DNA from 2 places in the Herbiconiux sp. FW305-C-125 genome. Region 1 is predicted to be linked to the other one. Evidence: riboswitches for the same ligand, from Rfam matches in the RefSeq annotation. Region 1 holds a riboswitch; the other holds the start of a gene.

Region 1 (3,400 bases):
ACTGTGATGGCTTCGCCGGGGCGGCCCGTCGGGCGCACGGCATCAGGCCACGACGCGAGCGGGTCGTGGCCGGGCACCCAGACACCGGCGCGTGCGAGCGCTTCGCCCTGGGCTCCGAGCACCTCGGCGGGCGTTCCGTCGGCCAGCACCCCACCGCCCGCTTCGAGCACCACCACCCGGTCGACGACGTCGAGCCAGATGTCGACGCGATGCTCGATCACCATGAAGGTGGCCGAGGAGCGCCGCACCAGCTCGGCCACCGCATCCCGCACCTCCACGACCCCCACCGGGTCGAGGTTGGCCGTCGGTTCGTCGAGCAGCAGCACCCCTGGGCGCATCGCCACGACACCGGCGAGCGCCACGCGCTGCTTCTGCCCGCCCGACAGCTCCGCCGTGGAGCGGTCGAGCGGAAGGTCGAGGCCGACGGCCGCGAGCGCAGCCTCGACACGCGGCCAGATCTCCGGGCGCGGAACGCCGAGGTTCTCGCAGCCGAACGCCACGTCATCGCCCACTCGCGCGAGCACGATCTGGGAGTCCGGATCTTGCAGCACCAGACCGGCCGAGCCGCGCGCGTGCCGCGGGTCGGTGCCGGCGAGCTCGAGCGCGCCCTCCTCCTCCCCCTCGTCGGCGCCGCCGAGCACACCCGCGAAGGCCTGCAACAGCGTCGATTTGCCGGCACCGGATGCGCCGAGCAGCAGCACACGCTCGCCCGGCTCGATCACGAGGTCGAGTCCGCGCACCGCCCAGTCCGCGCGCCCGGCGTGCCGCCAGCCCCAGCCCGTGGCACGGAGGCCGGCGGGCTCGGGCTCGGCACGCGCGGCGGGTGCCTCGGCCGGGGTGGATGGGTGGGGCATCCGCTACGCCCTCGCCGTGACCTCGCGCCCGGCGGCGAACCGGTTGAGCGCTCCCGTGCGCGCCAGCGCACGCGCCACCAGCCAGGAGAGCAGGCCCGCGACGACCGCGCCGCCGATGGCACCGCAGACGACGTAGATCGTCTTGAAGTCGAGGCCGTTGCCGGCGTACCAGAGGATGCTGTCGTTGATGCCCATCGCGATGCCCGCGCCCGCCCCCGCGAGCACCGCGACGTAGGCGCGGTAGTTCGCATAGAGGAACGCGGCGAACACGATCTCGGCGCCGAGCCCCTGCACGATGCCGGAGACGAGGGTGAGCACGCCCCACTGGGTTCCCACCAGGGCGGAGACGACCGCGGCGACCAGTTCGGTGAAGACGGCGGCTCCGGGCTTGCGGATGATGAGACCACCGAGCACTCCGGCGAACAGCCAGAATCCGTAGACGAGCGACTGCGCACCGGGGAGCAGTGCTTCGAGGGGGGCACTGACCGGGGTGTAGGTGAGGTTCCAGACCCAGAAGATGAGTCCGGAGGCGACGCCGATGACACTGGCGACGACGATGTCGACGACGCGCCAGCGCAGGACGCGACGCGGAGCGGTGGAGGTTGCGGTGGTGGTGTGCACTGTTCGTGCCCTTTCGTTCCGTGGAAGGGGCACGGGCGGGGGCGTAGCTGCTGTCCGCGTCGCGGACGGTCACTACGCCATTCCCAGAGATGCCTCCCTGCGCTGGCATGATCCAGATCAGGTTCGACGGTCGAAGGTTGAGAACCTTCCTCTCAGCCCGGCTCACCGGACTCCCGTGTGCCTCGAGTATACGCCGCCCCGCGCAGGCGGCGCGGGCTACTTCTTGAGGGCCCGGATCACGCGGGCGAGGGACCAGCCCGCGGTGATGATGAGCGGGATGGAGACCGCGAGGAGCGAGATGAGGTTGGGCTGGAACTTGGCCTCGCCGGCCGTCGTCACGTAGGCGCCGATCGGGATGGCGACCCCGCCACCGCCGAAGCCCTCGCCGTTGGCGTCGCCCGCGCCGAGCTTGTCCGAGGACGCGACCGAGGCCCCAGGGGAGGAGGCCGTTCCGTTCCCGCCGCCGAAGCCCGACCAGACGAGCGCGACGGGAACGATGGTGGCTCCGTCGATCTCGACCGGGTTTCCGTAGGCGGCTCCGACTCCGATGCTGCGGGTGGCGTCGGTGAGGGTCTCAACGAGATTCGGCATGTTCACACGCTACCCGGTTCGAGCCCCGGCGGGTAGGGGCCGGAGTGGCCGTTGAAGTGTCGGCGGATCCGGGTAGCGTGGGCTCCGACCCGACAGGAGATCACATGCAATCATGGCCCGGATCGGCCTACCCCCTCGGCGCGACCTACGACGGGAGCGGCACCAACTTCGCCCTCTTCAGTGAGGCCGCGGAGCGAGTCGAGCTCTGCCTCTTCGACCCCGACGGCACGGAGACCCGCATCGAGCTGACGGAGGTCGACGCCTACGTCTGGCACGCCTACCTCCCGCAGGTGCAGCCGGGCCAGCGCTACGGCTACCGGGTGCACGGCGAATACGACCCCGAGAAGGGCTGCCGGGCCAACCCCAACAAGCTCCTGCTCGACCCCTACGCCAAAGCCACGAGCGGTGAGATCGACTGGGACCAGTCGCTGTTCTCCTACAACTTCGGCGATCCGGATTCGCGGAACGACGACGACTCGGCCGGCCACATGACCTACGGCGTCGTCATCAACCCCTTCTTCGACTGGTCCGGTGACCGCAAGCTGCGCGTGCCGTACAACGAGAGCGTGATCTACGAGGCCCATGTGAAGGGGCTCACCGAGCTGCATCCGGATGTTCCGGAGGAGCTGAGGGGCAGCTATGCCGGTGTCGCGCATCCGGCCGTCATCAGTCACCTCACGAAGCTCGGCATCACCGCGATCGAACTGATGCCCGTGCACCAGTTCGTGAACGACAGTGTGCTGCTCGACAAGGGGCTCAGCAACTACTGGGGTTACAACACCATCGGGTTCTTCGCGCCGCACAACTCCTACTCGTCCACCGGCGACCTCGGTCAGCAGGTGCAGGAGTTCAAGGGCATGGTGAAGTCGCTGCACGCGGCCGGCATCGAGGTCATCCTCGACGTGGTGTACAACCACACCGCTGAGGGCAATCACCTCGGCCCCACGCTCAGCTTCCGGGGCATCGACAACGCCGCCTACTACCGGCTGGTGGAAGACGATCTCCGTTACTACATGGACTACACCGGCACCGGCAACTCGCTGAACGTGCGGCAGCCGCACTCGCTGCAGCTCATCATGGACTCGCTGCGCTACTGGGTCACCGAGATGCACGTCGACGGCTTCCGGTTCGACCTCGCCGCCACCCTCGCGCGCGAGTTCTACGAGGTCGACCGCCTGTCGAGCTTCTTCGAGCTCGTGCAGCAAGACCCGGTGGTCTCGCAGGTGAAGCTCATCGCCGAGCCGTGGGATGTCGGGCCCGGCGGCTACCAGGTGGGCAACTTCCCGCCGCAGTGGACGGAGTGGAACGGCAAGTACCGCGACACGGTGCGCGAC
Region 2 (3,400 bases), on a different contig from region 1:
GGCCTGGATGCCCGCTCCGCCCGTCGGGTCGGTGCCCGCGATGCTCAGCACCCGCGGCACCCGCGCCGCCGCCACCTGGTCCCCGCTCATGCCGCGTCCCACGTCGCGCGCAGCTGCCGTGCCGCACCGCCGGGGTCGGGCGCCGCACAGATCGCTGAGACGACCGCCGCACCTGCCGCACCCGCTCGCCGCAGCGGCGCAAGGTCGGGCGCAGTCACCCCACCGATCGCGACCGCCGGCAGCGCGCTCAGGCCGGCCAGCCGAGCGAACTCCGTCAGCCCGAGCGGGGGCGGCGCATCCGCTTTGGTGGCGGTGGCGTGCAGCGCGCCGATGCCGACGTAGTCGACCACGCCCGAATCGGCGGCCGCCGCCAGCTGCTCCGGCGTCGACGCGCTCAGCCCGAGCACCGCCGCCGCGCCGATCAGCTCGCGCACCGCCGCAGCCGGCAGATCGGACTGCCCGACGTGCACGCCCGCCACCCGCTCTCCCGCAGCGCGCGCGGCGAGGAAGACGTCGACGCGGTCGTTGACGATGAGCGCCACGTCCGCCGGGATCACGCGTGCCAGCCGCGCGACCGTGTCGAGGAACCGGCGCGCCGGCGCATCCTTCTCCCGCACCTGCACCGCCGTCACGCCGTTCGCCGTCGCGGCCTGCACGAGGTCGACGAGGTCGTGCCCGGCCGCGCCCGCGATCCGCGTGTCGGTGACGAGGTAGAGGCTCAGGTCGGCGTTCACGAGACGACCGCCCGGATGCGCAGGGTCGCGGCGTCGAGGCCGGCGAGCGTGTCGAGGAACAGGGGCACGAAGCTGCCGGGGCCGGTGGCACGCCCGGCGGCGACTTCGGCGGCGATGTTGTAGACGGTGACGGCCGCGATCGCGCTCGTGAGCCCGTCCTCGCCGACCCCGGCGAAAGCGGCCATCACCGCGCCGAGGGCGCAGCCGCCGCCGGTCACCCGCGTGAGCAGGGGGTCTCCGTTCGCCAGACGCACCTCGTCGGTGCCGTCGGTCACGACGTCGACCGCGCCGGACACCGCGACCACTCCCCCGGTGCGGCGGGCGATGCGGCGGGCGGCGGCGACCGCATCCTCGACCGTGTCGACGGCATCCACCCCGCGGCCACCCTCGCCCGCGCCGTCGAGCGCGATGATCTCCGAGGCGTTGCCCCGCACGATCGCGGGGCGAAGCGCTACGAGCTCGGCCGCGAGCGCCGTGCGCACCGGCAGCGCGCCGATCGCGACCGGGTCGAGCACCCACGGCGTGCCGGCCGCACCGGCGGCGGCCGCGCACTCGCGCATCGCCGTGCGCTGTTCGGCGGTCGGGGTGCCGAGGTTGATCAGCGCGCCCGACGCGACGGCGGCGAAGGGGCCCGCTTCGCCCGGGATGTCGACCATCGCGGGCGCGGCCCCCAGGGCGAGGAGGGCGTTGGCGGTGAAGTTGCTCACCACGGCGTTGGTGAGGCACTGCACGAGCGGTGCCTGCTCGCGCACCGCCTGCCAGGCGTCGACGGTGGATTGGGTCAGCTGTTCCGGCGTGCGCGTCATGCGCGACATCCCTTCGCTAGTACGAACTAGATCAGGTTCGACGGGTGTGTTCTCAGCCCCGCAGGGCACCCCGTGTCACGTGTTGCCTCCAGGCTAGCCGACCTGGCGCCGAGTCCTCCGCCGTAAACGGATAAGTAATCCGTTTTAGGGGTACAGTGTTCTTCATGACTCCTTCCGTCCGGGCCGACGCGGTGCGCAGCCGCGAGCGCATCCTCGAAGTCGCCAAGGGGCACGACGCGGCCGACCTCCGGCTGAACGAGGTTGCGCGCGAGGCCGGCGTCGGCGTGGGCACGGTATACCGGCACTTCCCCACCGTGCGCGCGCTCGTCGAGGCGTTGAGCGTCGAATCGCTCCGCCGCCTGGGCGACGCGGCCGATGCCGCGGCACGCGAGCCCGATCCGCTCGTCGCGCTCCGCCGGTTCCTCGACGACGCGCTCGCGCTGCAGCTCGCCGACTCCGGCCTCCAGGCCGTGCTCGTCGACCTCGAACGCTCCGATCCCGCGGTGCACAGCGAGTGCACCGCGGCGCGAGCGCAGGTGCACGCCGGCTTCGGCACCGTCCTCGCCCGCGCCCAGGCCACCGGCGCCGTGCGCGCCGACCTCTCGGCCGCGCAACTGCAGCGGCTCGTATGCGGCGTCGAGCACGCCGTGCGCCTCGGCTCACCGGCCGATCGGCCGGTTCTTCTCGACGTTCTCATCGCGGGCATCCGCGCCTGAAAGGATCACCATGGACTACGGACACGACCTGCGCTTCGGCGCCTTCATCACCCCCACCGCGGGTGATCCGCAGACGCCTGTGCGCCTCGCCCAGCTCGCGGAGGCGTCCGGCCTCGATCTGGTCACCTTCCAAGACCACCCCTACCAGCCGTCGTTCCTCGACACCTGGACCCTCATGTCCTACGTCGCCGCCGCCACCGAACGCGTGCACATCGCGCCGAACGTGCTGAACCTGCCGCTGCGGCCTCCGGCGGTGCTCGCCGGCGCGGCCGCGAGCCTCGACCTCCTCTCCGGCGGCCGCCTCGACCTCGGCCTCGGCGCCGGCGCGTTCTGGGACGCGATCGAGGCGATGGGCACCCCGAAGCTCACCCCCGGCCAGGCCGTCACCGCTCTGGGAGAGGCGATCGCCATCATCCGGGCGCGCTGGGACACCGCGCAGCGCGGCGGTGTGTTCATCGACGGCTCGACCCACTCGGTGCACGGCGCGAAGCGCGGCCCCCGCCCCGCCCATGAGATCCCGATCTGGCTCGGCGCCCGCAAACCGCGGATGCTCGCGCTCATCGGCCGTGCCGCCGACGGCTGGCTCCCCTCGCTCCCCTGGCTCGAGCCGGGCGAGTACGCCCGGGGCAACGAGCGCATCGACGAGGCCGCCCAGGCCGCGGGCCGCGACCCGCGGAGCATCCGGCGGCTGCTGAACATCGGGCCGTCACCGAAGGATGCGCGCGCCTGGGCCGAGGAGCTCGCCGGCTACACGCTCGCCGACGGCGTCTCGACCTTCATCGCCATGGCCGACGACCCCCAGGCCCTGCAGTACTTCGGCGCCGAGGTCGCCCCGCTGGTGCGCGAGCTCGTCGAGCGCGAGCGGGCGCAGAGCGGGCTCGCGGTCGCGGCCGGGCCGGCGCGCTCGGTCGCGGCGCTCGCGCAGCGCCGCGCGGGCATCGCCTACGACGCCGTCCCCGCAGGGGTGCACGCCATCGAGCCGGGCGACTTCGAGTACCCGGATGTCGCGAACACGTACATGCGCGGCGGCCGGCCGGGGCTCGTGCTGCAACCCGCCGACGCCCAGCAGGTGGCGCTGGCGGTGGGTTTCGCGCGTGAGCATCCGGATGTCCCGCTCGCCATCCGCAGCGGCGGGCACGGCATC

Evidence for each region. Region 1 has a riboswitch for thiamine pyrophosphate ahead of AC3WLB_RS01865 (ECF transporter S component). Riboswitches for the same ligand answer to the same signal wherever they lie in the genome.
Region 2: linked by a shared signal. The riboswitch ahead of thiM (hydroxyethylthiazole kinase) and the one ahead of AC3WLB_RS01865 (ECF transporter S component) in region 1 are both predicted to bind thiamine pyrophosphate.

Annotation. Positions count from the first base shown of each region.
Region 1 covers NZ_JBYSYO010000001.1:332,417-335,816, forward strand. The annotation lists gene AC3WLB_RS01860 (ABC transporter ATP-binding protein) at 1-854, opposite strand, end outside; gene AC3WLB_RS01865 (ECF transporter S component) at 858-1,475, opposite strand; TPP riboswitch at 1,552-1,662, opposite strand; gene AC3WLB_RS01870 (hypothetical protein) at 1,692-2,066, opposite strand; gene glgX (glycogen debranching protein GlgX) at 2,171-3,400, shown strand, end outside.
Region 2 covers NZ_JBYSYO010000012.1:88,014-91,413, forward strand. The annotation lists gene AC3WLB_RS21315 (bifunctional hydroxymethylpyrimidine kinase/phosphomethylpyrimidine kinase) at 1-90, opposite strand, end outside; gene thiE (thiamine phosphate synthase) at 87-734, opposite strand; gene thiM (hydroxyethylthiazole kinase) at 731-1,540, opposite strand; TPP riboswitch at 1,532-1,623, opposite strand; gene AC3WLB_RS21330 (TetR/AcrR family transcriptional regulator) at 1,705-2,256, shown strand; gene AC3WLB_RS21335 (LLM class flavin-dependent oxidoreductase) at 2,267-3,400, shown strand, end outside.